Regions from separate parts of the Paenibacillus sp. FSL R10-2782 genome, predicted to be linked through region 2. Evidence: a T-box and tRNA genes for the amino acid it is inferred to sense, from the RefSeq annotation. Region 2 holds a T-box; the other holds one or more tRNA genes.

Region 1 (3,415 bases), 2.3 Mb from region 2:
CTCCCCTACCCCTGATACCTAAGTATCAAGCCATAGCTTCGGTGGCGTGTTTAGCCCCGTTACATTTTCGGCGCAGAGTCACTCGACCAGTGAGCTATTACGCACTCTTTCAATGGTGGCTGCTTCTAAGCCAACATCCTGGTTGTCTGTGCAACTCCACATCCTTTCCCACTTAACACACACTTGGGGACCTTAGCTGATGGTCTGGGCTGTTTCCCTTTCGACAATGGATCTTAGCACTCACTGTCTGACTCCCGGAACCAAGTCTATGGCATTCGGAGTTTGACTGAGCTTGGTAACCCTTGCGGGCCCCGCACCCAATCAGTGCTCTACCTCCACGACTCTTATTCCGAGGCTAGCCCTAAAGCTATTTCGGGGAGAACCAGCTATCTCCGGGTTCGATTGGAATTTCTCCGCTACCCCCACCTCATCCCCGCATTTTTCAACATGCGTGGGTTCGGGCCTCCAGTGCGTGTTACCGCACCTTCACCCTGGACAGGGGTAGATCACCCGGTTTCGGGTCTACGTCCACGTACTCAAGTCGCCCTATTCAGACTCGCTTTCGCTACGGCTACAGTTTTTCACCTTAACCTTGCACGGGAACGTAACTCGCCGGTTCATTCTACAAAAGGCACGCCATCACCCATAGATCGGGCTCTGACTTCTTGTAAGCACACGGTTTCAGGATCTATTTCACTCCCCTTCCGGGGTGCTTTTCACCTTTCCCTCACGGTACTGCTTCACTATCGGTCGCCAGGGAGTATTTAGCCTTGGCAGATGGTCCTGCCGGATTCATACGGGGTTTCACGTGCCCCGCACTACTCGGGATCCGTCTCGGAGGGAACAGGTTTTGAACTACAGGGCTTTTACCTTCTCTGGCGGGCCTTTCCAGACCTCTTCATCTAACCGGTTCCTTTGTAACTCCATGTGAGACGTCCCACAACCCCAAGGAGCAAGCTCCTTGGTTTGGGCTAATCCGCGTTCGCTCGCCGCTACTGACGGAATCACTATTGTTTTCTCTTCCTCAGGGTACTTAGATGTTTCAGTTCCCCTGGTATGCCTCTGTTCTGCCTATGTATTCAGCAGAAAGTGACTGTCGATGAAGACAGCCGGGTTTCCCCATTCGGACATCCCCGGATCAAAGCTTGCTTACAGCTCCCCGAGGCTTTATCGTTGTTCGCCACGTCCTTCGTCGGCTCCTGGCGCCTAGGCATCCTCCGTGTGCTCTTTGTAGCTTAACCTAGCATTTACTTCGTAAATGCGATTTGCTTTGAATTTCGGTTCCACACGAATGTGTGAATGAAATTCAAGGCAGCTACCTTTATTTCACTTGTTTACACAAGATCAGCGTAAAGGAATATTCTAAAACGCAATTTCGTTTCGGTATCCAGTTTTCAAGGTGCAATACAGTTTCATTGAAACTGTAACCTGTGTGATTATCAGCCAAACTCCGAAGAGTTCACGATCACCATGCAGTTTTTAATGAATTTGTAATTGGTGGAGCCAAGCGGGATCGAACCGCTGACCTCCTGCTTGCAAGGCAGGCGCTCTCCCAGCTGAGCTATGGCCCCAAAAGGTGATATAAAATTATATGGTGGGCCCTAGTGGACTCGAACCACCGACCTCACCCTTATCAGGGGTGCGCTCTAACCAGCTGAGCTAAGGGCCCATAATAAACCACCAAAGAAGTTCTTCTTTAGTGGTTGCGCTTGGCGACGTCCTACTCTCCCAGGACCCTGCGGTCCAAGTACCATCGGCGCTGGAGGGCTTAACGGTCGTGTTCGGGATGGGTACGTGTGGAACCCCTCCGCTATCGCCACCAAACGTTTGAGAGTTTGAGCTCTCAAAACTGAGCAACGAGTGAGTCGCTTTGGATATTCACTTCATTCACACAGATGTGATGAACCGAATTGAATATCCGTTCACAGGTACGTTGTACCTGCTGATTTGAATGTTTCCGTTGCAGGAAACGATTCTCCATAGAAAGGAGGTGATCCAGCCGCACCTTCCGATACGGCTACCTTGTTACGACTTCACCCCAATCATCTACCCCACCTTCGGCGGCTGGCTCCCTTGCGGGTTACCCCACCGACTTCGGGTGTTGTAAACTCTCGTGGTGTGACGGGCGGTGTGTACAAGACCCGGGAACGTATTCACCGCGGCATGCTGATCCGCGATTACTAGCAATTCCGACTTCATGCAGGCGAGTTGCAGCCTGCAATCCGAACTGAGACCGGCTTTTCTAGGATTCGCTCCAGATCGCTCTTTCGCTTCCCGTTGTACCGGCCATTGTAGTACGTGTGTAGCCCAGGTCATAAGGGGCATGATGATTTGACGTCATCCCCACCTTCCTCCGGTTTGTCACCGGCAGTCTGCTTAGAGTGCCCAGCTTGACCTGCTGGCAACTAAGCATAAGGGTTGCGCTCGTTGCGGGACTTAACCCAACATCTCACGACACGAGCTGACGACAACCATGCACCACCTGTCTCCCCTGTCCCGAAGGAAAGGCCTATCTCTAGACCGGTCAGGGGGATGTCAAGACCTGGTAAGGTTCTTCGCGTTGCTTCGAATTAAACCACATACTCCACTGCTTGTGCGGGTCCCCGTCAATTCCTTTGAGTTTCAGTCTTGCGACCGTACTCCCCAGGCGGAATGCTTAATGTGTTAACTTCGGCACCAAGGGTATCGAAACCCCTAACACCTAGCATTCATCGTTTACGGCGTGGACTACCAGGGTATCTAATCCTGTTTGCTCCCCACGCTTTCGCGCCTCAGCGTCAGTTACAGCCCAGAGAGTCGCCTTCGCCACTGGTGTTCCTCCACATATCTACGCATTTCACCGCTACACGTGGAATTCCACTCTCCTCTTCTGCACTCAAGCTCCCCAGTTTCCAGTGCGACCCGAAGTTGAGCCTCGGGATTAAACACCAGACTTAAAGAGCCGCCTGCGCGCGCTTTACGCCCAATAATTCCGGACAACGCTTGCCCCCTACGTATTACCGCGGCTGCTGGCACGTAGTTAGCCGGGGCTTTCTTCTCAGGTACCGTCACTCTTGTAGCAGTTACTCTACAAGACGTTCTTCCCTGGCAACAGAGCTTTACGATCCGAAAACCTTCATCACTCACGCGGCGTTGCTCCGTCAGGCTTTCGCCCATTGCGGAAGATTCCCTACTGCTGCCTCCCGTAGGAGTCTGGGCCGTGTCTCAGTCCCAGTGTGGCCGATCACCCTCTCAGGTCGGCTACGCATCGTCGCCTTGGTAGGCCTTTACCCCACCAACTAGCTAATGCGCCGCAGGCCCATCCATCAGTGACAGATTGCTCCGTCTTTCCTCCTCTCCCCATGCAGGGAAAGGATGTATCCGGTATTAGCTACCGTTTCCGGTAGTTATCCCAGTCTGAGGGGCAGGTTGCCTA
Region 2 (3,415 bases):
TGTGCCCCAATAGCGATCACGGCTGATGTTCCAGTCCACCAATTCCTCCAAAAACTTGCCGAAGCGTCCTTCGCGTATATGACCCGGATACCATTCAACTTCGTTATTGTTGGCAATCAGTTGATCCTTGATGGCGGTTGTTTTGATAAACCAGCTGTCCATGGCGTAGTACAATAGCGGAGTATCACAGCGCCAGCAGAACGGATAACTATGCTCGTATTTTTCTTTGCTGTACAACAAACCTTTTTCCGACAGCATTTTAACAATATCCACATCACAGTCCTTCACAAAACGGCCTGCAAAATCAGTGATTTCGTCTACATAGTTACCTTGGAGATCCACCACATTGATGAATCCAACGCCATTTTCACGGCATACCCGGTAATCATCCTCGCCATGCGCCGGAGCCATATGAACGATACCTGTACCGCTGGAGTCCGTTACGAACTTCGCACCCAGAATCTGATTGCCCTTCTCGACTTGGAAATACGTAAATGGCGGAGTATACGTTTGACCTACCAGTTCCGAACCCGGCAGCGTGCCAATCACTTCATGATCGCCTTTAATCACATCTTCGACGAGATTTTTGGCAACGATGTATACACCGTCTTCCTGTTTCACACGAGCGTACTCCAGGTCAGGATTGACAGCCAGTGCCACGTGACTCGGCAAGGTCCAAGGTGTTGTCGTCCAGGCCAGTACATATTCACCACTGCTATGCAGCTTAAATTTGGCCGTGGCACTCAGGTCTTTCACGTCTTTGTAGCCCTGTGCCACTTCATGGGAACTCAGCGTTGTCTGACAATCCGGACAATACGGACTTACGCGATGACCGCGATACAGCAGATCCTTTTCGTGAATCGTCGCCAGAATGTTCCACACACTCTCGATATAATTATTATCCAGCGTGATGTATGGATGATCGAGGTCTGTCCAGTAGCCGATCGCTTCGGTCAGATCACGCCATTGCTGCTCATACTCAAACACGCTGGCTTTACATTTTTTGATAAACTTTTCAACGCCGTATTCCTCAATTTCAGGCTTATGGGAAATGCCCAGTTGCTTCTGTACACCTAATTCTACCGGCAGGCCATGGGTATCCCAACCCGCCTTACGTACGACACGATACCCCTTCATCGTCTGGTAACGGCCGACAAAATCCTTAATTACACGGCCCAGCATGTGACCGATATGCGGTTTACCATTAGCTGTTGGCGGGCCTTCATAAAATACAAAGTTTGGCTTACCCTCACGATGCGTGATCGTTTTGCGGAACGTGTCCTCCTGCTTCCATTTGCTCAGGATGCGCAGGTCGCGGGACCGTGCCTTTTCTTTGACATCTACTCTGTTCATAATGTCACTCTTCCTCTCTGTTCATCAGTTTCTGTAGCATTCTCTGAAAAAAAGCAACAAAAAAGCCCCGTCCCTGTAAAGGGACGAGACTGTGCTCGCGTTACCACCCTGATTTCGTAAACAGACCATTCTAAAAAGACTGATCCCTTCACGACTCTCCGAGCCCTACTCAACTACAGCAGGGCGCCATTGTAACGTATGGCACACGGTGATAGCTTACACACGCCGGATAAAACTCAAGCGCTTCAGCTCACTTCTCAGGGATGATCTTCGGTCATGTTCTGAACGTTGGCTTGCACCGGAAAAAGGCCAACTCTCTGAGGGACAAAATCATGACGTACTCGTTCCCATCAACGAATTACAAATGTTAAATTCATCGGGATATTAAATCAGCAGCTTCGCTGCCCTGAATAACAACCCATTATCTATAACGGATAACGTGATATTCAGTATAGTATTTACAGTTATAGCCTCTTTGAAGATAAAAGTCAACCCTGACGGGACCAGATCATCGCTGTCAGAAATGACGATTAATAAATTTCTTTCATTTCACGCTCGCGCTCCAGCACTTCGCGTTCACGATTTTCAAGCGCTTCCCATCCGTCCTGACTTAACAAGTCAAGCTGCGCCTCCACCAGTGTACGAAAACGTGCCCGGTAAATCGAAGCCTGCTTCTTTAGTTCCTCGACCTCCAACGCAATTTTGCGGGATTTAGATAACGCTTCATTCACAATGCGGTCCGCATTCTTTTCCGCTTCCTTCACGATGAGCTGCGATTCTTTCTTGGCGTTGTTACGGACTTCATCAGCCGCTTCTTGCGCCACAATAATCGTCTTGCTCAGCGTATCCTCAATGGTCGAAAAATGATCAAGCTTCTCCTGAACATTCAACAGCTGTGTACTCAGTTCTTTATTTTCACGGATAACGCCCTCGTAATCCTTGATCACCTGATCCAAAAATTCATTGACCTGATCTTCGTCATAACCGCGAAGCCGGCGGGCAAATTCCTTGTTATGTATATCCAATGGCGTTAATGGCATGCCGTCCACCTCCTATAAGATTGACAAAAAAACATTTTCCGCGTCACGACGCTCACTATCATCTATCGGTCATCATACCCCGTTTTGTGAATGCTGTACAGAGAAAAATCGTTCCAGTTCTCCACTATAGCTTAATTCTTTCGACAGAAAGCTCGTGAATCCTGCCACCAGCTATATAAACTTACCAATTTTGACACGGAATCGTCCTTTTTTTGTCATTCCATCTGTTTCCAGCACTTTGAAACGCCCAAATCCCTGCATGGAAATAACATCGCCCGCTTTAAGTGAAGTGGATGGATTCTCCTCCACCTTCCAATTCACCCGGCACCGTCCGGCCCGGATCGGAGCTAAAATCTTGCTGCGGCTCAGCTTGTACACATCACTGGCAATGCCATCCAGACGCAAAGAAGCCACCGACAAGTCCAGCGGCTCCAATGCAACATCCTTCGTCCGCAGATTTTCTGGAGACAACAGTTCTGTCCACACATGAACACGGTGAACCTGCTGTAAATGCATCGTAATAAAATCGCTGATCTCAGAAGCCACCAATACATGGCACCCATCGTCCAGCACATGAATATCCCCTATTTTTCCACGCTTGATTCCAAGTCCTAATATTGCACCCAGATAATCCCCGTGCTCCAGCGTGCTAATTTTATGATCATCGGACGTGACGGAAAGAACCTGAATACCCATATTCTCTCCGTCCACATACGAATAATCGGGCGCTATTAGCGCCCGCTTTCGTTCCGATGCCTCATAACCGCCATCTACCCTAATCGTGACCTTGTCTTCCTTCGAGGCAAGCGTCTCCAATATGTACAGTTGACGCGGGTCCAAAAAATCAGTCAGCTTCTGCTCATGATAAGCCCCCGCATGACTGATCCATTCGGAAGCGCGATCTACATAATCCCGTTCATCCGGGTGAAAATGCTCATAAATCTCGGTTCGCATAAGTCCTCCTAGACGAAATTGCTAATTAAAGACATCAAACCGTACGACGCAAAACGCAGAGCAATCAG

What was found. A T-box is a leader RNA that pairs with one kind of tRNA and senses whether it is charged. The one in region 2 lies ahead of ileS (isoleucine--tRNA ligase), so its partner is inferred to be a tRNA-Ile.
Region 1: it has a tRNA-Ile gene. The T-box ahead of ileS (isoleucine--tRNA ligase) is inferred to sense a tRNA for this amino acid. The anticodon was not compared.

What each region holds. Positions count from the first base shown of each region.
Region 1 is NZ_CP151951.1:191,119-194,533, reverse strand. Features, by position in the region: rRNA gene NST83_RS00810 (23S ribosomal RNA) at 1-1,241, opposite strand, end outside; tRNA gene NST83_RS00805 (tRNA-Ala) at 1,496-1,571, opposite strand; tRNA gene NST83_RS00800 (tRNA-Ile) at 1,593-1,669, opposite strand; rRNA gene rrf (5S ribosomal RNA) at 1,708-1,824, opposite strand; rRNA gene NST83_RS00790 (16S ribosomal RNA) at 1,984-3,415, opposite strand, start outside.
Region 2 is NZ_CP151951.1:3,500,928-3,504,342, forward strand. Features, by position in the region: gene ileS (isoleucine--tRNA ligase) at 1-1,353, opposite strand, end outside; T-box leader at 1,430-1,716, opposite strand; gene NST83_RS15850 (DivIVA domain-containing protein) at 1,884-2,393, opposite strand; gene NST83_RS15855 (YlmH/Sll1252 family protein) at 2,565-3,347, opposite strand; gene NST83_RS15860 (YggT family protein) at 3,356-3,415, opposite strand, start outside.